DNA from 2 places in the Marinobacter sp. NSM genome. Region 1 is predicted to be linked to the other one. Evidence: predicted binding sites of a transcription regulator. Region 1 holds the regulator's gene; the other holds the start of a gene.
The links. Region 1 encodes FliA, which starts transcription of late flagellar genes. Its sites were predicted from a motif close to CTAAAGTTTNNNNNNNNNNNGCCGNTAA; they were not measured.
Positions count from the first base shown of each region.

Region 1 (10,328 bases):
GATTTTTGGGAGGCCCACCCAACACTGCATCGCAAGCTTGGTCAGTATAGGAATCAAGAGGTCTTTGTAAGTCAGATGGGCCAGGCGGCGCTTGATGTCGGCCTGGCCATTTTCGTTGCTTAAGCCTTGGGCTCCTGAATTCGCTTACCCCAGGCTTCTTTCTCGCCCGGCAGAATCAGGTTCAAGGCGATCGCGACAACCGCGCACAGAGCAATACCCTCCAGCGTACCAACCACCATGTTGCCGATACCGAATACCAGGGTCACGCCTACGATCACCAGGTTACGGGGCTGGGACAGGTCTACCTGGTGGCGGATCAGGGTGTTCAGGCCGACCACGGCGATGGAGCCGAACAGCAGGCACAGGATTCCGCCCATAACCGGAACCGGGATGGTCTGCAGGGCTGCACCGAACTTGCCGACAAAGGCCAGGACGATGGCCGTGCCCGCGGCCCACCACATGACTTTCGGGTTGAAGTTGCGGGTCAGCATGACGGCGCCGGTGACTTCAGAGTAGGTGGTGTTGGGTGGTCCGCCGAGCATGGAGGCGGCGCTGGTGGCCAGGCCGTCGCCCAGCAGGGTGCGGTGCAGGCCGGGCTTTTGCAGGTAGTTTTTGCGGGTGACGTTGCCGATGGCCAGTACGTCGCCAATGTGTTCAATGGCCGGGGCGATGGCGACCGGGATCATGAACAGGATGGCGCCCCAGCTGAAGGCGGGTGCGACGAAGTTGGGAACGGCAAACCACGGGGCCTCCTGGACCGGGGTGGTGTCTACAATGCCGGCGAACCAGGACAGGGTGTAGCCCACGATCACTCCGAACATGATCGGGATGAGCCGGAAGATGCCCTTGGCCCAGACCGACATGACGATGGTAACCGCCAGGGAGATCATGGCAATGGTGATGGCGGTGTTGTAAGGCACCAGTTCCGCAGCGCCGTCTCCGGTGCGGCCAGAGGCCATATGCACCGCCACCGATGCCAGTCCCAGGCCGATGGTCATAATCACCGGGGCGATGACCACAGGCGGCAGCAGGCGGGTGACAAAGCCCGTGCCCCGTGCCCGCACGACGCCGGCGAGGATGATGTACAGGATGCCGGCCGCCATCAGGCCCCCAAGAGTTTCTTCCAGCCCGAAGCGGCCTTTGGCGGCGATGATTGGTGCGATAAAGGCAAAGGATGAGGCCAGGAAGATGGGAATCTGGCCACCGGTGACCACGTGGAAAATCAGGGTGCCGACGCCGGCAGTAAACAACGCGACGTTGGGGTCCAGCCCGGTGATCAGGGGCATCAATACCAGGGCGCCGAAGGCGACCAGTAGCATCTGGGAGCCGGCTAGTGCCTGCTTCCACACGGGTTCATTGGTGTGTTCCTGCATGCTCAGACGTCCTTCTGCTTGGTGCCGAAGATTTTGTCACCGGCATCCCCCAGGCCAGGCAGGATGTAGCCTTTTTCGTTCAGGCGCTCATCAACAGACGCGGTGTAGATGGAAACGTCCGGGTGTTTCTCCAGTACTTTTTCGACGCCTTCCGGGGCAGCCACCAGCACCAGGGCCCGAATTTCGGTGCTGCCGGCTTTCTTGAGCAGGTCGATGGTGGAGATCATGGAGCCACCGGTGGCCAGCATCGGGTCGATGATCAGGGCCATACGCTGGTCCAGCTCGCCCACCAGTTTTTCCAGATAGGTTTCAGCTTCCAGGGTGTCTTCGTTACGGATCTGGCCTACCACGCTCACTCGTGCCACCGGGATCAGGCTCAGCACGCCGTCGAGCATGCCCAGGCCAGCGCGCAGAATCGGCACGATGGTGACTTTCTTGCCGTGAATCTGTTCCACGGTCACCGGCCCGGCCCAGCCATCAATGGTCTTTTCCTGCAGGTTGAAGTCTTTGGTCGCCTCGTAGGTCAGAAGCGCGCCAACTTCCTGTGCCAGTTCACGAAAATTCTTGGTGCTGATGTCTGCGCGGCGCATCAGGCCGAGTTTGTGGCGGATCAGGGGGTGCTTCACTTCGTGGATCGGCATTGGGGTCACCTGTGTGTTCGAATGTTCGGGCTTGGATTCGGATGCAATAAATGGCGCAAGGATACCGTATCTGGGCGCCTGCGTCAGGCGCTGGTCGTGCCGTAAATATCAAAAATTGTAAGGCCTGGTACGGTTCTTGCGATAACTCTCCCAGATTGGCGCGCCGCGTCAGATTTTCGACCCTGACAGTTCCGGAAAGCACGGCAGAGCGGAGAAGTATCCAGCATGGACAGAGCGTTAGTTCTGAGTAACGTCAAAACCCTGACGCGGGGCAGTATCGGTATTCCGCTGATGCTGATGGGTTTGTTGGGTATGATGATCCTGCCCATGCCGGCCTTCCTGCTGGATGTGTTTTTTACCTTCAACATCACTTTGTCCATCGTCATCCTGCTGGTGTGTGTGTACGCGCTTCGGCCCATGGAGTTTGCGTCGTTCCCGACGGTGCTGCTGGTTGCCACGCTCCTGCGTCTGGGGTTGAACGTGGCCTCTACCCGGATTGTCCTGCTCAACGGTCACGAAGGTGGCGATGCCGCCGGTAAGGTGATCGAATCGTTCGGTGAGGTTCTGATCGGCGGTAACTACGCCGTTGGTCTGGTAGTGTTTGCCATCCTGATGATAATCAACTTCCTGGTAGTGACCAAGGGCGCCGGACGGGTGTCGGAAGTCAGTGCCCGCTTTACCCTGGACGCCATGCCCGGCAAACAGATGGCCATTGATGCGGATTTGAACGCGGGCCTGATCAACCAGGACGAGGCCAAAAGCCGCCGTTCGGAGATTGCCCAGGAAGCGGATTTCTATGGGTCCATGGATGGTGCGTCCAAGTTTGTGAAGGGCGATGCCATTGCGGGGTTGCTGATTCTTGCGATCAATATCATCGGTGGTATCTCGATCGGCATGCTCCAGCATGGCCTGGACTTTGGCCTGGCGATGCAGCGGTACGCGCTGCTGACCATCGGTGACGGCCTGGTTGCCCAGATTCCATCACTGTTGCTGTCTACTTCCGCTGCCATCATGGTAACGCGGGTAACGGCCAGCCAGGACATGGGCGGGCAGATCATTCATCAGATGTTCAACGCGCCGAAGGCCATCGGTATTGCCGCCGTCATCCTGATTATCCTGGGCCTGATTCCGGGCATGCCCCATGTTGCCTTCCTTGGATTGGGCAGCCTTGCGGCCGGTGCGGCCTGGCTGATCTGGAAAAAGCAAAGCCAGACTGTGGAAGAAGAGGGCGTTTACGCCGGTCGTGGAGGCATGGCTGGTGGAGCGCCCCGTGCCGGTGGCGAGGTGGTTCAGGATCGGTCCGGCGCAGAAGGACAGGCGCTGCCGGCGCCCGGTGAAACCCGGGAGCTGGGCTGGGATGATGTGGCGACCGTTGACATCGTTGGTCTGGAAGTGGGCTACCGGCTGATTCCTCTGGTCGATAAATCCCAGGGCGGGCAGCTGCTCAGTCGCATCAAGGGGGTTCGCAAAAAACTGTCTCAGGATCTGGGTTTCCTGATGCCGTCAGTGCACATTCGGGACAATCTGGACCTGATGCCGAACGTCTATCGCATTACCCTGATGGGTGTGACCATTGCCGAGGCGGAGATTCACCCGGAACGTGAGCTGGCCATTGATCCGGGCCAGGTGTTCGGCAAGGTGGAAGGCATTGCCGGCAAAGACCCGGCCTTCGGCCTGGATGCCATCTGGATTGAGCCTGACAAGAAAGACCAGGCCCAGACTCTGGGCTACACCGTGGTGGATGCCAGCACGGTGGTGGCTACCCACCTTAACCAGATTCTGCAAAAGCACGCCCATGAACTTATCGGCCATGAAGAGGCCCAGAAGTGGCTGGACCAGTTGGAGAAAATGGCTCCGAAACTGGCTGAGGAGCTGGTGCCTACGACGATTTCCGTGAGCGTCCTGTTGCGGGTGCTTCAGAATCTGCTCCGGGAAGAAGTGCCGGTCAGGGATATGCGCTCCATTGCCGAAGCCATCGTTAACGTCCACCCCAGAAGCCAGGACCCGAAACTGTTGACCACCCTGGCTCGGCAGGCGTTGCGCCGAATGATCGTTCAAAGCATCTGTGGCAACGACACCGAGATACCGGTGATCACTCTGGATCCAGACCTGGAACAGTTGTTGCTTAAGTCAGTGCAACAGAGTCAACAATCCGGCGGACAGGACGATATTGGCCTGGTGCTTGAGCCCAATATGGTGGAAAAGCTACAGCGGTCCCTTCAGGACAGTGTTCAGCGCCAGGAAATGCTGGGCAAGCCGGCGATTCTTCTGGTTTCCGGGCCCTTGCGGCCGGTGCTGGCAAAGTTTGCCAGTTATGGGGTAGAGCGTTTGCATGTGCTCTCGTACCAGGAAATTCCGGATAACAAACAGATCACGATAGTCGCCTCTGTTGGCCAGTAAGGCCGGCAGGGCAAGGCGAACACCCGATTTGGGCACGCCGGGGGAGGATGAAGCGCTATGAAAGTACAACGGTTTTTTGCAAAGACCATGGCCGAAGCCCTGAAGCAGGTCAGTCATGAGATGGGACCGGATGCCGTTATTTTGTCCAATCGCCGGGTGGACGGAGGCGTCGAAATTGTGACGGCCCTGGACTATGACGAAAATATGGCACGCCAGCGCCTTGGCGAGAAAGCGGCACAGGCCACCAACGGCTCGCGCCTGGCGGAGCTGCAGGCAGACCAGCATCGTCGGCTGGAAGAAGAGTTGAACCGATCGCGCAGTCGCATTCGCGAAGTGCGGGAGAAGCGGGCGGGTGTCGGCGCGGAATGTGATCGTGCACTGGCTGACGATCGGCCGGCTGCCGACTGGTCAGGTGAGCTGGCTGGCGGGTCGACCTCGGTGGGCAATGCAGGTGGCCGGCCAGCGGCGGGCTACTCGGATGAGTTGGCGAGCATGAGAGCGGAAATCAACTCCCTGAGAGAGATGGTCAGCGGCCGTACCTCGGCACCCGAGAAGCCTGCAGTCGCGGCATCCAATGCAGTTCAGCAGAGGCTTGCCGAGCGGCTGCAGGAATTTGGTCTGGGCACGGAGCTGGCAACCTCTCTGTCCCGTCAGCATCGCGCCGGCAGGTTGGAAGACGGTTGGAAGCAATCCCTGAAGATGCTGGCCAACGGCGTACGTACCGCTCGGGAAGACTGGCTTGAGGCCGGCGGCGTCTATGCTCTGGTGGGGCCAACCGGGTCTGGGAAGACCACCACCATTGGCAAGCTGGCAGCCCAATATGTACTGGAGCATGGGCCGGATTCCCTGGCGTTGGTCACCACCGATCGCTACCGGGTGGCAGCCCATGAACAGCTGTTCGTGTTTGGCCGTATTCTCAATGTGCCTGTCCGGGTTGTGGACGAGAGTCATTCCTTGGATGATATTCTGGACGAACTGTCAGATCGGCACCTGGTTCTGATTGATACCGCCGGGCTGACCAGCTCGGATCGCGGTTATCAGGAACAGCTGGCGGAGTTGGCCCGGAGCGATCACAATATCCGTACCCATCTGGTCGTGTCTGCCACCAGCCAGCCGCGCATCATGAAATCGGTGTGGCATTGCTATAAGATGGCAAACCTTGCAGGCTGCGTCATGACCAAGATTGACGAAGCGCTGACACTGGGTGAGTCTTTGGGCTTTGTCATGGAAACCGGCCTGCCAGTAGCGTGGTATACCGATGGCCAGAAGATTCCCGAAGACCTGCACCGGGCAGAGGCCATTCCTCTGATGCGGTTGGGCGTAGAACGCCTGAAAATAATGCAGCACGGCCAGGCCGTTGCAGAAGGGGCTTGAGGCCCGGTGGTACAGCCGGTGCGCTGCCTTTGTGCCCACACAAGAACGCAGTAAGAGACTGATAACAGTATGAGCAGACCACATCCGGTTCAGGTGATTGCGGTTACCGGCGGCAAGGGCGGTGTCGGCAAGAGTAATGTGTCCGTCAACCTCGGTATCGCGCTGGCCCAGAAAGGCCGACGGGTGGTGTTGCTGGATGCAGACCTTGGCCTTGCCAATATCGATGTGCTGTTGGGCATTACCGCCAATCGCAATCTGCAGGATGTGCTCAGTGGCGAGTGCGACCTCAAGGACGTGCTGGTCAACGGCCCGGGTGGTATCAAGATTGTTCCCGCATCGTCCGGCACCCAGCGTATGACCCAGTTGAGCCCGATGGAACATGCGGGGCTGATCAACGCCTTCAGCGAGCTGGGTGACCAGATTGATGTGCTGATCGTTGACACAGCAGCCGGTATTTCCGAGTCCGTCGTCAGTTTCCTGCGGGCCTCACAGGAATTGCTGCTGGTTGTGTGCGATGAGCCTACCTCGATTACCGATGCCTATGCCCTGATCAAGCTGATGAATCGCGACTACGGTACCAACCGTTTCCGTATTCTGGCGAATCAGGTGCGAAATGAGCAGGAAGGCCGGCATCTGTATGAAAAACTGACCCGTGTCACCGAGCGTTTCCTTGATGTAGCGCTACAATATGTAGGTATCGTGCCTTACGACGAAGCCGTCAAAAAAGCCGTTCAGAGGCAGAGGGCCGTTCTGGATGCCTATCCACGGGCCAAGGCGTCGCTGGCGATCCGTGCCCTGGCAGAGAAAGTGGACAGCTGGCCGCTGCCATCCTCGCCAAGAGGGCATCTGGAGTTTTTCGTGGAGCGGCTCGTCGAAGTCTGATCTGAATCCAGTCCTATAAGAAAACCGGATACATGACATTGGCGAAAAACCTGGGAATCTACCATCAGGCTGGCGCAAAAGGCCCCTCTCAGCTGATTGAGGAGCATGCGCCGCTGGTCAAGAAAATCGCCCTACACTTGATGGCCCGTTTGCCGGCCTCGGTTCAGCTTGAAGATCTTATGCAGGCGGGCATGATCGGCCTGCTGGAAGCTGCGCAACGCTATTCCACCGGCAAGGGTGCCACCTTTGAAACTTACGCAGGTATTCGTATCCGCGGTGCCATGGTGGATGAGATCCGCAAGGGCGACTGGGTTCCCCGCTCCGTTCACCGAAATGCCCGCCGTATCGCGGCAGCCATCAAGACGGTTGAAGACCGCACCGGGCGCGAGGCCCAGGACGTTGATGTTGCCGAAGAGCTGGGCATTGGCTTGTCGGAATATCATGCCTCCCTGGCAGACGCCAACAGTGGCCGACTTTTTAGCCTTGATGAACTCAATGAATCCGGGGAGCTGCCGATAGAAGAAACAGAGGCCAGCGATAATCCCCTGGATGGTATTGCATCAAATGCATTCCAGAAAAGCCTGGCAGAGGCAATTGAAGAGCTTCCTGAGCGAGAAAAGCTGGTGTTGAGCCTCTACTACCAGGAAGAGCTCAACCTGAAGGAAATTGGCGCGGTGCTTGGCGTCAGCGAGAGCCGGGTCAGCCAGATTCATAGCCAGGCGGCCCTTCGTCTCAGGGGGCGGTTGTCCGATTGGCGGGAAGACGAGCCAGAATAAACCGGGCCGGCGCTGACCGCGCGGCGCGTAACTGTGTAGATTTTGGTAACCGGCGCTTTACAACGCGGCCAAACAACACACAATAAGCGGTTAAAGCAGCGGCCTGCTAGACTTTCAAAAGGCTTAATGAAATCCGGGTGTTACTGACTGGAGGTCCCATTGGACAAAAACATGAAAATTCTCATTGTGGATGACTTTTCCACAATGCGGCGAATCATCAAAAATCTGCTGCGCGATCTTGGCTTCACCAATACGGATGAAGCGGACGATGGCAACACTGCCTTGCCCATGCTGAGGAGCGGCAAGTACGACTTCCTGGTGACCGACTGGAACATGCCTGGCATGTCGGGTTTTGATCTGCTCAAGGCGGTGCGGGCAGACGAGAACCTGAAGAACCTTCCGGTGCTGATGGTAACTGCGGAGGCCAAGCGTGACCAGATTGTGGCGGCGGCCCAGGCCGGCGTTAACGGGTACGTCGTCAAACCGTTTACTGCTGCCGTTCTCAAGGAAAAGATTGAGAAGATCTTCGAGCGAATCCAGTAACCAGGGGTCGGATGGCTGTCATGACTGACAAGAACGAGAACCATCAGGGCCTTGACCCGGAAGTAACCGAAAAGCTCCAGCAGCAGAGTTCGGAGTTGGCCGAATGCATCAGTTCCGGTAACTACGCCCGGGCAATGTCGGTGATCAACGAGCTTAGTGAAGTTCGCGACCAGAGCCTCTATCGGGAAGTGGGGCGGTTGACCCGGAGCCTGCACGAGGCTATCCGGAATTTTCAGATAGACGCCCGCAGTGCCGAGCAGAAAGAAGCCTTGTCCAAGATGTCCGATGCCTCGGATCGGCTTGCCTACGTTGTCCAGATGACCAGCCAGGCGGCCAATCGCACCATGGACCTGGTCGAAGAAAGCATGCCGGTGGCGCATAACATGCGCGACGAAGCGACCGCCCTGCGAGACGAATGGCAGCGGTTGCGCCGTCGGGAAATGGAGCCGGCAGAATTCCGGGAACTGTACGGACGCATTGATCGCTTCTTTGCGGGCCTGGCCACCGATTCCGACACCCTGTATAGCAATCTGTCTGAAATCCTTCTGGCCCAGGACTTCCAGGATCTTACCGGGCAGGTTATCCAGAAAGTCACGGCCCTTGTGAAAGAAGTCGAAGAGAACCTGCTTGACCTGGTGGTGATGGCCAGCCACGTGGACCAGCTCACCGGCACCGTGCACCAGATTGAAGAAAAAGAAGAATCGGCCGAAAAAGGGGTAGGGCCTCAGATCAAGGCTGAGGAGCGTGATGATGTAGTTTCGGGGCAGGACGACGTTGATGACCTGTTATCCAGTCTCGGTTTCTGAACGATTATAGAGGGTGACGCATGGCGCTTGATGCTGACGAAGAGATCCTGCAGGACTTCCTGGTTGAGGCCGGCGAGATTCTCGAAAAGCTGTCCGAGCAGCTGGTAGATCTTGAGCAGCATCCGGATGACAGCAACCTGCTCAACGCCATCTTCCGTGGTTTCCACACGGTCAAGGGCGGTGCCGGGTTCCTGCAGCTCGAAGCGCTGGTCAACTGCTGTCACTCTGCGGAAAATGTGTTCGATATCCTTCGCAACCACAAGCGCAAGGTTACCTCCGAATTGATGGACGTGGTGCTGGAAGCCCTGGACCACGTCAACGCCATGTTTGATCAGGTTCGTAACCGTGAAGAGCCGACGCCGGCTCCGGACGAATTGATCGCCGCGCTGGATGAACTTGCCAAGCCGGAAAGCGACACGGCAGCGCCAGCAACGCCAACCCCAGAACCCGAACCTGCCGTGGGTGGGGGCAATGATTCCGGTGATATTACCGACGAAGAATTCGAGCAACTGTTGGATGCTCTGGCCGATGAAAAAGGTGCGGATCAACAGCCGGCGGCCGCACCGGAAAATACCTCTGACAATGACGCCGGATCAGACGGCGACGAGATCACCGACGACGAGTTTGAAGCCCTGCTGGACCAGTTGCATGGCAAAGGCCAGTTTGCCGGCCCCCCGGTTGTTGATAACGACACCCCGCCGGAGCGGGAACCAGAAGAACCGGCAAAATCATCCACTGGTGATGATCTGATCACCGATGACGAGTTTGAAAACCTGCTGGATGAGCTGCACGGCAAAGGCAAGAGCCCTGGTGCAGCCCCCGTAGCGGAGACCAAACCTGAGCCTGCGGCCAAGCCTGAGCCAAAGAAGCCGGAACCAAAACAACCGGAACCCGCCAAGCAGGAAGCCAAACCGGCAGCCCCCGCCGCCCCGGCAAGAGATGCGGCGCCCGCAGCCGAGACCACCGTGCGGGTGGATACCAAGCGCCTTGACGACATCATGAATATGGTGGGTGAGTTGGTGCTGGTCCGTAATCGCCTGCAGCGTCTGGGCTCCGAGAGCGAAGATGAACATATGCACAAGGCGGTCGCCAACCTCGACGTGGTGACCACCGATTTGCAGGCGGCGGTCATGCAGACCCGCATGCAACCGATCAAAAAGGTATTCGGGCGCTTCCCACGGGTGGTACGAGACCTGGCCCGAGGGCTGAAGAAAGAAATCAACCTGGTGATGCACGGGGAAGAAACCGACCTGGACAAGAACCTGGTCGAAGCGCTGTCCGACCCGCTGGTTCACCTGGTAAGAAACTCCGTTGATCATGGCATTGAAATGCCAGAGGTGCGGGAAAAGGCCGGAAAGCCCCGTGCAGGCACTGTTACTCTGTCAGCGGAACAGGAGGGGGATCATATCCTGCTTTCCATCTCTGACGACGGTGCGGGTATGAACCCTGATGTTCTGCGCCGAAAAGCGGTGGAGAAGGGACTGTACGACCAGGATGCCGCAGATCGACTGACCGATAATGAGTGTTTTAACC
Region 1 covers NZ_JBQTCK010000001.1:40,095-50,422, forward strand. The annotation lists gene ACTZWX_RS00200 (uracil-xanthine permease family protein) at 120-1,373, opposite strand; gene upp (uracil phosphoribosyltransferase) at 1,376-2,014, opposite strand; gene flhA (flagellar biosynthesis protein FlhA) at 2,240-4,414, shown strand; gene flhF (flagellar biosynthesis protein FlhF) at 4,472-5,788, shown strand; gene ACTZWX_RS00220 (MinD/ParA family protein) at 5,858-6,670, shown strand; gene ACTZWX_RS00225 (RNA polymerase sigma factor FliA) at 6,703-7,446, shown strand; gene cheY (chemotaxis response regulator CheY) at 7,606-7,989, shown strand; gene ACTZWX_RS00235 (protein phosphatase CheZ) at 8,010-8,795, shown strand; gene ACTZWX_RS00240 (chemotaxis protein CheA) at 8,816-10,328, shown strand, end outside.

Region 2 (10,328 bases), on a different contig from region 1:
ATCCGCCAGTTCCGGAATCACCCAGTCGCCGCCAGACAGTTGTTCATCCCACCAGGCACCAGCGTCCTGCTCTGTCATCAACAGGTTATCCGGAGGTGTCAGCACCCTCCGGGACAGGCAGCGTAGCGCCTCCGGCACCCCCGAAAACGGGGGCGCCACCACAAAGTTCACCTCGCGATGGCTGGCTCCGTCACGGTGAAGCTGATCGAACTGGTCCACCATTACCTGTGCCAGCAATGCGGCATCCGGTTCCGGCGCAAATTCCTCCAGCCGGTCCCCAGACAGCATCGGCAGATCATCCAGGCTCTGGAATGCCTGTTCCTCCGGGCTGATACCGGCTCTCAACTGGTCGAGAATGTCCCGAAAGGCGCCGCGGATGGTTTTCTGAACCGAGGTCTCAGGGGTTTTCCATTGGTCCAGCGGAATCAGTCCGCCAGGCAGATACGGGTGGTCTTCTACAACGTCATTCGCCAATGCGTTACTCCCGTCAGGTCATTCCGGAACCAGCCAGTTCAAGGATTGAGACAAGCCGAGCCCGGGGTCTCCCTGCACATCATCCATCATAGCGGCCAGGCGTTGTTCAAAGCCCCATGGCGGATTCACCACCAATATACCTGACCCGACCATGCCGCGCTCCGGCGGCTGATCCAGCCGCACCTCATGGCGCAGGATCTTGCGCACCTCGCCTTTTTCCAGCTCACTGATCAGGCGCTGCTCCAATCCGCTGGTCAGGATGGGATACCAGATAAGATAGACCCCGTGACGGCATTTTTTCCATGCCTTGTGCAAAGTATCCGAAACCTGCTGGTAATCGTCTTTGATCTCATAGGAGGGATCTATAAGGGTCAGCAGTCTTGGCTGGGGCGGCGGCAACTGCCGCACCAGCCCTGCCAAACCGTCCTGTTGAAGCACCCGGACACCGGCATCACGGGCCCAGGCTTCCAGAGCTCGCCCCTCGGAAGGGTGCAGTTCAAACGCCGTCACGGAATCACCAGGGCGGGCAAATTCCGCAAACCAGGCCGGAGAACCGGGATAATGGGCCAGCGTTTCACCAGCACCATTATGACGTGCCAGCACCTCCAGCATCGGGCGCCAGTCCGGTGACGACAGCCTCTGGCGCATGGCCCACAATCGCTGGATACCGCTGTCGGCCTCCGCCGTTTTCCTGGCCCGGTCGCTGGCCAGATCGTACATGGCACTGCCGGCGTGGGTATCAAAACAGGCAATCGGGGTCTTTTTCGCCTGCATCATGGCCAGCGCCAGCGTGAGGGCAGCGTGTTTTTGCACATCGGCAAAGTTGCCGGCGTGAAAGGCGTGAAGGTAACTCAGCATATCGGGCTCCTGATCTCAGGCGCCCATTAAGCATCACCTGCCGGGCCCAGGCAACCCTGCTGGAAGCCCGCAACTTGGCACTGGCACCCTCCAAGCCGGTGAACAGGCACCCGGCAACCTGCTATGCTTGCGTTCTTGTAAAATAAGGAGAATCACCTTGCCTGGCCAGAGTAACGCCCCCGTTGACCAGCTGTATGCCCTCATCGCCAACGAAGAAGACGCCAGGGTCTGCAAAGACATTCCCGAGGAGGCCTGTCGGGAGGTGCCCAGGAATTTCTTTCTGATTCTTGCGGCCAATGTTTTGACCAAGCTCGGCGACCTTCTGATCAGCCCGAAAACCGTTCTGGCGTGGATGATGAGCGCCGTCGGCGCCCCTGCCCTGGTGGCCTGGCTGGTGCCGATACGCGAATCCGGTTCCATGGTGCCTCAAATGGTGATTGCCGCCTGGGTTCGGCGCAAGGCGGTGCGCAAGTGGTTCTGGACACTGGGTAGCTTCGGGCAGTCAGTCAGCGTGGTTGGTATGGCCGCCAGCGTCTGGTTTCTGGAAGGCTATGCCGCCGGCCTGGGCATCGTTGCAGGGTTGGTGGTGTTTTCCCTGGCCCGGGGCTTTTGCTCAGTGGCCATGAAAGACGTTCAGGGCAAGTGTATTCCGAAAACCCGCCGGGGCCGTCTGTCTGGCCTTGCCACCACCCTTGGCGGTTCCCTGACGGTCGCCATGACCGCGCTACTGTTCTGGGACCGGGGCGATCCGACTCTGGCTTTCTACAGCCTTCTTTTGCTGTTGGCTGCGGTGCTCTGGGTGATCGCCGGCTTTCTGTTTGCCAGTGTGGAAGAATTCCCTGGTGAAACCGGCGGCGGCAGTAACGCCATGACCGAGGCCATCCAGAGCCTGTCGCTGCTGAAAGACGACGCGCCGTTTCGGCACTTTGTGGTTACACGGGCGCTGCTGCTTTGCTCTGCCCTGGCGTCACCCTATTTCGTGGTGCTGGCGCAGAAGCAATCGGATGTCGGCTGGATGCTCGGGGTGTTCCTGCTGGCCAGTAGCCTGGCCAGCTCAGTCAGTGCCAGTTTCTGGGGCTGGGCAGCGGATACCTCAAGCAGACGGGTCATCATACGGGGCGCAGCCATGGCCAGCGCCCTCTGCCTGCTGGTAGGCTTCAGTGCCTTGATCTTCGGGCCGGATGTAGGCGGTGCCTGGTTCTACCCCGCCGCATTCTTTGTTCTGAGCATCGCCCATGCCGGCGTGCGACTGGGGCGTAAAACCTACCTGGTGGATATGGCCGGTGGCAACAAACGCACAGACTATACCGCCGTCAGCAATACGGTGATCGGGGTTCTGCTGCTGGTAACCGGGGGGATTACCGCCGCGCTGTCGCTAATTTCAGACATCGCGGTGATTATCGTACTGGGGCTGATGGGCTTTACCGGAATGGTCAGCGCCCTGCGCCTGAAAGAGGTCACTGAAGACTGAGCATACCGTTACTCGGGTGCCTTGCCGTCGTTCAGCGCCAGGGCGCCTTTAACAATGCGATAAATCACCCAGATAGCCATCCCCAGAAGGATAAACCAGCCAATAATAACCATCAGGGTAATGGTGCCGATCACCAGCCACAGCAGACCAATCCAGAAGGTGCGGACCTGCCAGCGAAAATGGGGCTCAATCCAGGTGCCGCGCACCTCATCCATCTTGACGTAGTTGATGATCACCCCGACCAGCGCCGTGATCCCGCCAAGAAAGAAGGCCAGTCCCTGCAGAATATAGACAATAATCGCCAGGTTGCGGGCGGAATCCGCCCCCTGCGGTTTGTTCTGATCCGATTCAGCGGGAATAAACTCAGGCTCAGCCACACGCAACTCCTATCAACCAAACCCGCAGCATAGCAACGAACCTCAGTGCCCGGAAGGCCGATAGCCGATCCGGAAACCACCCCAGTGCTTGCCGTTGACAAAGATGGGCACCGACAGGTCATGCATGATTTCACCGGTATCGCGCCGGTAGGTTTGCAACAGCATGTCCTGAGTGTGGCTACCACAACGAATACCGGTGCGATCATTGAACAGTCGCTTGCTCCGGCTTTTCACCAGATCCACTTCGGGGTTACCGGTGGGCGGGTGGGCAAAATCCCGATTGTGGGTGGGCACGTAACCGTCCTGGGCGCAGGCAATGGAGAAGACGATGGCATCCTGGGAATTCTTGATGTTCTCCTGCACCGCTGGCAACACCTGGTCCGTGAAACGGTCGAAGGCGCTACTGTATTGCTGGGGGTTGGTGTTCGGGATCGGCTCTCGCTTCTTCTCGAATAGGGCCGATTCGCTCAGTTTGCCCTGCTGAATGGCCTGCTCAAAAATCTCACCGATCTGGGCGGCCCCCGCACGCGCCTGATCAAAGAACGATCGGTGGTAACTCTGGCTACTGTTCAACGCAAACGCGGCATTGGCGTTTTCCGCCAGTTCCATCAGAGTGGCCGCCTGATCCGCCAGCGACGCCACACTGCTATCGCTTTCGGCAATGTGGTCCCGCACCGATTCAATGACAGAGAACACCTGTTCCAGACTCTGCTCATTGGCCTGGTCAATCTCTGCAATGCGGGAAACCTGCTGCTGCACCCGGTCGGACTGGTCGCGAATCAAATCCAGCTGCGCGCCAACGCTTTCAACGGATGTCAGCCCCTGCTCCACGGAGCGGGCCAGGCCCTCAATGCGGGCAACGATCAGGGAAGTATCGCCCTGGATTTCTTCCAGGGTTTCCGCCACTTCGCTGGTCGCTTGTGCAGTGCGCCCCGCCAGCTGTCGAACCTCATCTGCCACCACGGCAAAGCCCCGGCCCTGATCACCGGCCCGCGCTGCTTCGATAGCGGCGTTCAGGGCCAGCAAGTTGGTCTGCTCAGCAATGCCCTGGATGGTAGAGGTAACGCCCTGAATCTTGGTGGACTTTTCATTCAGTGCCTGAATCAGGCTGAGATTCTCTCCTGACTGCTGATGCACAATCCGGACACTTTCAATGGCGGAAACCAACGCCTGGCGCCCCTCAACGCTGACTTCCCGGTTCTGCAACGCCATGGTGGCGGCGTTGATGGCCTGTTCGGACGACTCACGAACAGACTCGGTTATCTTGCCGGCGTAATCGGCCATCTGGGCGGTTTCTTCCACCTGCCGGTCGAGGCGTTTTTTCACCTGATCCGCCGCGTAGGACACTTCGGCCGCGGAAATGGCGTTCTTGTCGGCACTGTCTGACAGGGTCTCCACCAACGCCTTGCCGGCACGGGCATCCTCCAGCAAGCGCTGGCATTGGGCTCTCAGGGGGTGACCTTCCGCAAGCGAGCCATCATTCAGGCCGGCAATACCTTTCTCGATCGGCTCCAGTACCCGCGCAATCAGATATCCGGCCGCCACCGCCAGACCAAGCACCAGGCCGATCAACATCGAGGCCGTATCCAGCCCTAACAACGGTGCCACCCACAGACAGACAATGCCGAGCGCAACAGCAATGCCCACCCCCCAAATAATTGCAGCGCGATCGAGTAAGCCCATGGTGCCCTCTTCTTTATCATTGCATGCGCAAACATTTTGTTATTTAAGGCCAGTGTTGAGAGTAAAGAATTGATACAGGTTAATAACTCATACTTTAGTGGATTCTGGATGCCACCATTGGCTCCCTGATCAATTTATCGGCAGATTCCCGGGAATCTGTAACAAAAAAACCGCACCCCGAAGGGTACGGTTTTCAGGGCGGAACGTGACGGAGCGTTAGCTGCCGATCTTGCCACCGTCATCCTTGGTGATCACCACGGTGGCAGAACGCGGAATGCTGTTTCCTCCGTCTGGCCAGTGGCTGATCAGGTTGCCGTTCTCAAAATCATCACGGCTTGTTGTTGCGCCAGGGTGCTGCACGTTGATAAACATTGTGCGCTGGTCCGGGGTGGTAACAACGCCGGTGATTTCCTGGCCAATAGGGCCTGTCAGGAATCGGCGCAAAACGCCATTGACCGGGTCTGCAGCCAGCATCTGGTTATTACCGAACTGGGCAAAATCGCCACTGTTCTGGACGCTTTCACTGATGTCGGTCTGGATCCACAGACGGGAATCTGCGTCGAACCAAAGGCCATCGGGGTTAACAAATTTCTGATCATCATCCAGACCAGTATTCTGAAACTCCGAATCGTCCTCAGGACCAGCCAGCAGGAAGATATCCCAGTTGAATACCATGGCAGTTCCAGAGTCATTTCCTTCCTGCCAGCGAATGATATGTCCCCAGGGATTGGCAGCACGCGGGTTGGCTTCATCACTCTCTTCCCGGCGGGAGTTGTTGGTCAGTGTGAAGTACACCTCGCGGGTGTTTGGATCTACTGCCCCCCACTCAGGACGGTCCATTTTGGTAGCACCGACCGCATCGGCAGCAGAGCGTGTGCGTACCAACACATCCGCCTGGCTGCTGAAGCCATTCTCAGCAGTCAACTCACCCAAGCCAAATACCAGGGGAATCCACTCGCCGGTGCCGTCTTCGTTAAACTTGGCGACGTATAAGGTACCAGAATCCAAAAGGTGTCCACCGGCCGTAGCGGCATGAAAGGGCTGGGCACTAACGAACTTGTAGATGTACTCAAAGCGCGCGTCATCACCGGAGTAACAGACAACCGGCTGACCCTCGATTGCAGGAGCAAAGACGACCCCTTCGTGGGCAAAGCGACCCAACGCCGTTCGTTTGACCGGTTTGGAGGTTGAATCGAACGGATCGAACTCCACCATCCAGCCAAAGCAATGGGGCTCATTACGGAAGTCATCCGTTGCAGACGCACCGGACGGAGTGGCGTTAAATCGGGTGTATTGCTCTTCGCCGCTCTGCGCCAGTTCCCACGCATAGCGGGACGAACCCGAAGAGCGAACACCGTAGCGGCTCTGGGAATCCGGCTGCTCATCGGTGTTGAGGAAGTAACCCGCCCAATTCTCCTCAGACATCATGTAAGTGTTCCAGGGTGTTACGCCATGAGCACAGTTGTTCAGGGTTCCACGGGTTTCGGTACCGGCCGGGCTGAACTGGGTTTTGACAAAATCAGAGCCCCGGACAGGACCGGAAATTTCCATCGCAGTCAGCGCGGTAATGCGACGGTTGAACGAATCTCCTGGCACAGGCGCCCACACACCGCTGGCATCACGCTGAACACGATAAACGGATATACCGTGCGCATTCATTTCACGAAGCACCTGATCGGTATCCCGGGTTGACTCATCAATCATCGGAAAAGAACCGCTGCCGAAGTTCTGACCTTGAGCAGCTTGATGCATGAAGCGGGGTTCGATGTATTCATGGTTCAGGACAAGCAAACCATCTTCCGAGCTACCCTCGATCGGGAAGTAATGCATGCCGTCGTGGTGGGAGCCGATCTGGGCCGCCTGATCGGCACCGGAGTTATCCAGTGAAAACTCAGGGAAAACGCCCTCGTTAGACAAGATCGGGTCGCCCCAGGCGCCAATCACACGAGCAGAATATCCTTCAGGCACGACAATGGAGTCTGCCTCACTCACGGGAACAGCCTTAAAGCCTACAAGGTCAGGCGCCGTTGTCGAACCGTCCGTACCGCCAGAGGAGCTTGAACCTCCGCATCCGGTCAGAGCTGCCCCGCCAAAAACGCCTGCAACGGCAGCTGCAAGACCGCCTTTCAAAACGCCACGACGGGCGAGGCGGGCCTCAAGGATAGAGCCGAAGGTGCGATTGCTGGAGTTATTGCATTCTGGCTCGTAACCCGGATCTTGATGAACGGGGTTGAGATTACGCTTATCCATGGTTTCTCTCTCTTTTCGAGTTATGTTTCGGAAACCTGATGGTCGCTACTAATCTTTGCGTTTGGTTGACGATGAGATTGCAAATGCTGGTCATATTTATGACAGCGGTAGGTATGTTCTTGTCTAGCCCGTTCGGCCATTCGCTCACTGGATCCGACATGGAGTCAAATCGAAGAAAAAGGCAGGGCACCTATGTGCCCTGCCCAGCCAATATATCTAAATATCTAAGATTACTGGACCATCTCGTCATAACCCTCTTCCATGGCATCGCCGGCTTCATCGGCCGCTTCGCCCATTTCTTCACCGGCTTCCTCAGCACCTTCTTTCATTTCACCCCAGGCGCTTTCGTCCTGACCAGTGGCGTTTTCCCAGGTTTCTTCAGCAGCATCGGTGGCATCGTCCATCATCTCGCCAGCGTTCTCACCAGCCTGCTCAAAGTCTGCACCTTCATCACTTTCAGAGCTGCAGGCCGCCAGGCCGAATGTTGCAACCAAGGCCAGTGCACTCAACGTGAGCTTGTTCATAACATATCCCTCTGTTGATACATGTTTAAGACGCCAACAGAGTAGTGCCGATGCCCCGTAGAAGGCAATTACCTGCCGATTACTCTTTGGTTAACCGCTGGCCGTCCACCATGATGACATGCTCCACGCCTACCACTTTACCTTTACCCAATACCAGAAAGTCATGACCGGCGCGGCTCAGGAGGTCGCGGATAACTTCATGTACCACGCATATCTGCCCTGCCGGGTCCCGGTAGACAATCTCGGCCAGCTGCCGTGACCGCACGTATTCTCGAAGCCTTTCCTGAACGCTCCAGGAGATAATCGCTGGAGAAGGATTTGAGGCACTCATAGTTTCTTCCCTGTTGTTCTTGTTTTGACAAAGTCTGGACCAGAAGCGCAAGTCTTGCCACTTCCCATGAAAGACCATCAGCGCCATCCGAGGGCTCTGCCCGGTGTTGACACCTAAAGCATTGTCATTCAAGGCCAAGGTCGCCATCGATCACAAACGACTGTTGAATTGCAAGATTGTCCGACATAAATTAAAGGCACAATAACCGAAGAACACCACGGAGAGTCAGACATGAATGCCAAAGTGAAAGGGTCCCCGGACTCCCAACAGGTAGACGCCAACTGGAAAGATCCCAAACGGTACATGTGGTTGCTGGGGCCCGCGCTTCCCGGCATTGGCCTGGCGGCGTTAACTGGCTATGCCCTGGCCCCGAAGAAACTCAAGGCCCTGGCCTGGACTGGTCCCGCCCTCGTGCATGGCATCATTCCCGCACTCGATCGCGCCATCGGCGAGGACAAGAGCAACCCGCCGGAGTCTGCTGTTAAGTCTCTTGAGCAAGACAAGTACTACGACCGCATTGTGAAGGCGTTTATTCCAACCCAGTACGCCATGACCTTTATGGGCGCCTGGCTAGCCAGCCGCAAGAAAACGCCCCTTGAAGACAAGATCGGCCTGACCCTGACCGTGGGCGCCATTAACGGTGTGGGTATCAACACCGCCCACGAGCTGGGCCACAAGTCCAACAAGCTGAACAAACTGATGGCCATGGCGGCACTGGCGCCCACCGGCTACACCCATTTCGTGGTTGAGCACAATTTCGGGCACCACAAGCGGGTGGCCACACCGGAAGACCCGGCCAGCAGCCGGATGGGTGAGAGTTTCTGGAAGTTCCTGCCGCGCACGGTGTTTGGTGGCATGAAATCAGCGGTGAAAATTGAAAAGGCGAGACTGGCACGCAAGGGTAAAAGCTTCTGGAGCCTGGACAATGAATTGCTTCAGGGTTGGGCCATGAGTGCCGGTTTCTTTGGCGCTACCACGTTGATCTGTGGCCCTCGGGCGGTGCCCTTCCTGGCGGCACAGGCGGTATACGGTGCGAGCCTGTTGGAGAGCGTGAATTACATTGAACACTATGGCCTGCTGCGCCAGAAAGACGAGAACGGCAAGTACCAGCGCACTCAGCCGGAGCACAGCTGGAACAGCAATCACATTGTGACCAATCTGTTCCTGTATCAGTTGCAGCGGCATTCAGACCATCACGCGCACCCGACCCGGAGTTACCAGGCGCTGAGGCATTTTGAGAAGGCGCCGCAGTTGCCGGGTGGTTATGCGTCGATGTTGTTGCCGGCTTACTTGCCCCAGTGGTGGTACGAGACCATGGATAAGCGGGTGATTGACCACTACGAGGGGGATCTGTCGAAGATCAACTGGGACCCTGATCGTAAGGAGGAGTTGATGGCCAAGTATGCGGATTACGCTGCAAAAGTGGCGGCGGAGGCTGCGGCTAGGCGGGCTGACTCTGCTTCCGAGTCTGAAGCTGCATGAGGTCTGACTGATTTATTGGCTTGATTGCCGGCCCTAGCCTGTGGGTTATGGTGCCGGCGGCGGGTTGGGGCCATCCTTCCGGGAGACGCCGTGAACCCATCCATGGGGGCTTGAGCGCAGCATCCCTGCTGCGCACACTCCCGGAAGGATGGCCCCAACCCGCCGCTTTCGCTTCCGTGGGATAGTCGCTGATCCTACGGTTCGCTACGGACGTGATCTGGAATAACCTGACAATCCCGCTACTTTCCTTTGAACACCGCTTCCCTTCTTTCCAGGAACGACTGGATTCCTTCTTTGACATCTTCACTGGCCATGACCGGGCGTAGTTCCGGGAACAAGCGTTCCTTGGCCACTTCCTGGCCTTCGGAAACGGCAATCTTTGAGGATTTCAGGCTGCCCTGAACGCCCAGAGGTGCGGCCTTGGAGATCTTCTCAGCGATCTCCATGGCCTTGTTGAATTGTTCGCCAGGCTCCACCAGTTCCTGGATCAGGCCCCACTGGTAGGCCTGTTCGGCCGTCCATTCGTCGCCGGTGAGCAGGTAGCGCTGGGCATTGCCCCAGCCGATTTCACGCTGCAGGCGGATGGTGGCGCCGCCGCAGGCGAAGATGCCGCGTTTCACTTCCAACTGGGCGAAGCGGGTGCCTTTGGCAGCGACGCGGATGTCGGTGTTGAGCATCATTTCGACGCCGCAGGTGAAGCAGATGCCCTGGGCGGCGAAGACGACGGGTTTGGTGAGGCCCTCTCCGGTGATGTGGAACGGGTCGAGTTCACCTTCACCGGGCTCGATGCCTTTACCGTTGGCGAACACGCCGGCCCAGTCGTCCAATTGCAGGCCGCTGGTGAAGTGGTCACCTTCCGCGTACATCACGGCTACCCG
Region 2 covers NZ_JBQTCK010000004.1:107,838-118,165, forward strand. The annotation lists gene ACTZWX_RS10830 (MarR family transcriptional regulator) at 1-474, opposite strand, end outside; gene ACTZWX_RS10835 (23S rRNA (adenine(2030)-N(6))-methyltransferase RlmJ) at 493-1,332, opposite strand; gene ACTZWX_RS10840 (MFS transporter) at 1,490-2,803, shown strand; gene ACTZWX_RS10845 (DUF4870 family protein) at 2,812-3,180, opposite strand; gene ACTZWX_RS10850 (methyl-accepting chemotaxis protein) at 3,223-4,863, opposite strand; gene ACTZWX_RS10855 (PhoX family protein) at 5,080-7,113, opposite strand; gene ACTZWX_RS10860 (hypothetical protein) at 7,344-7,637, opposite strand; gene ACTZWX_RS10865 (hypothetical protein) at 7,717-7,968, opposite strand; gene ACTZWX_RS10870 (alkane 1-monooxygenase) at 8,200-9,450, shown strand; gene ACTZWX_RS10875 (crotonase/enoyl-CoA hydratase family protein) at 9,690-10,328, opposite strand, start outside.
Region 2: the regulator FliA is predicted to act here: its motif matches at 4,998-5,025, upstream of ACTZWX_RS10850 (methyl-accepting chemotaxis protein).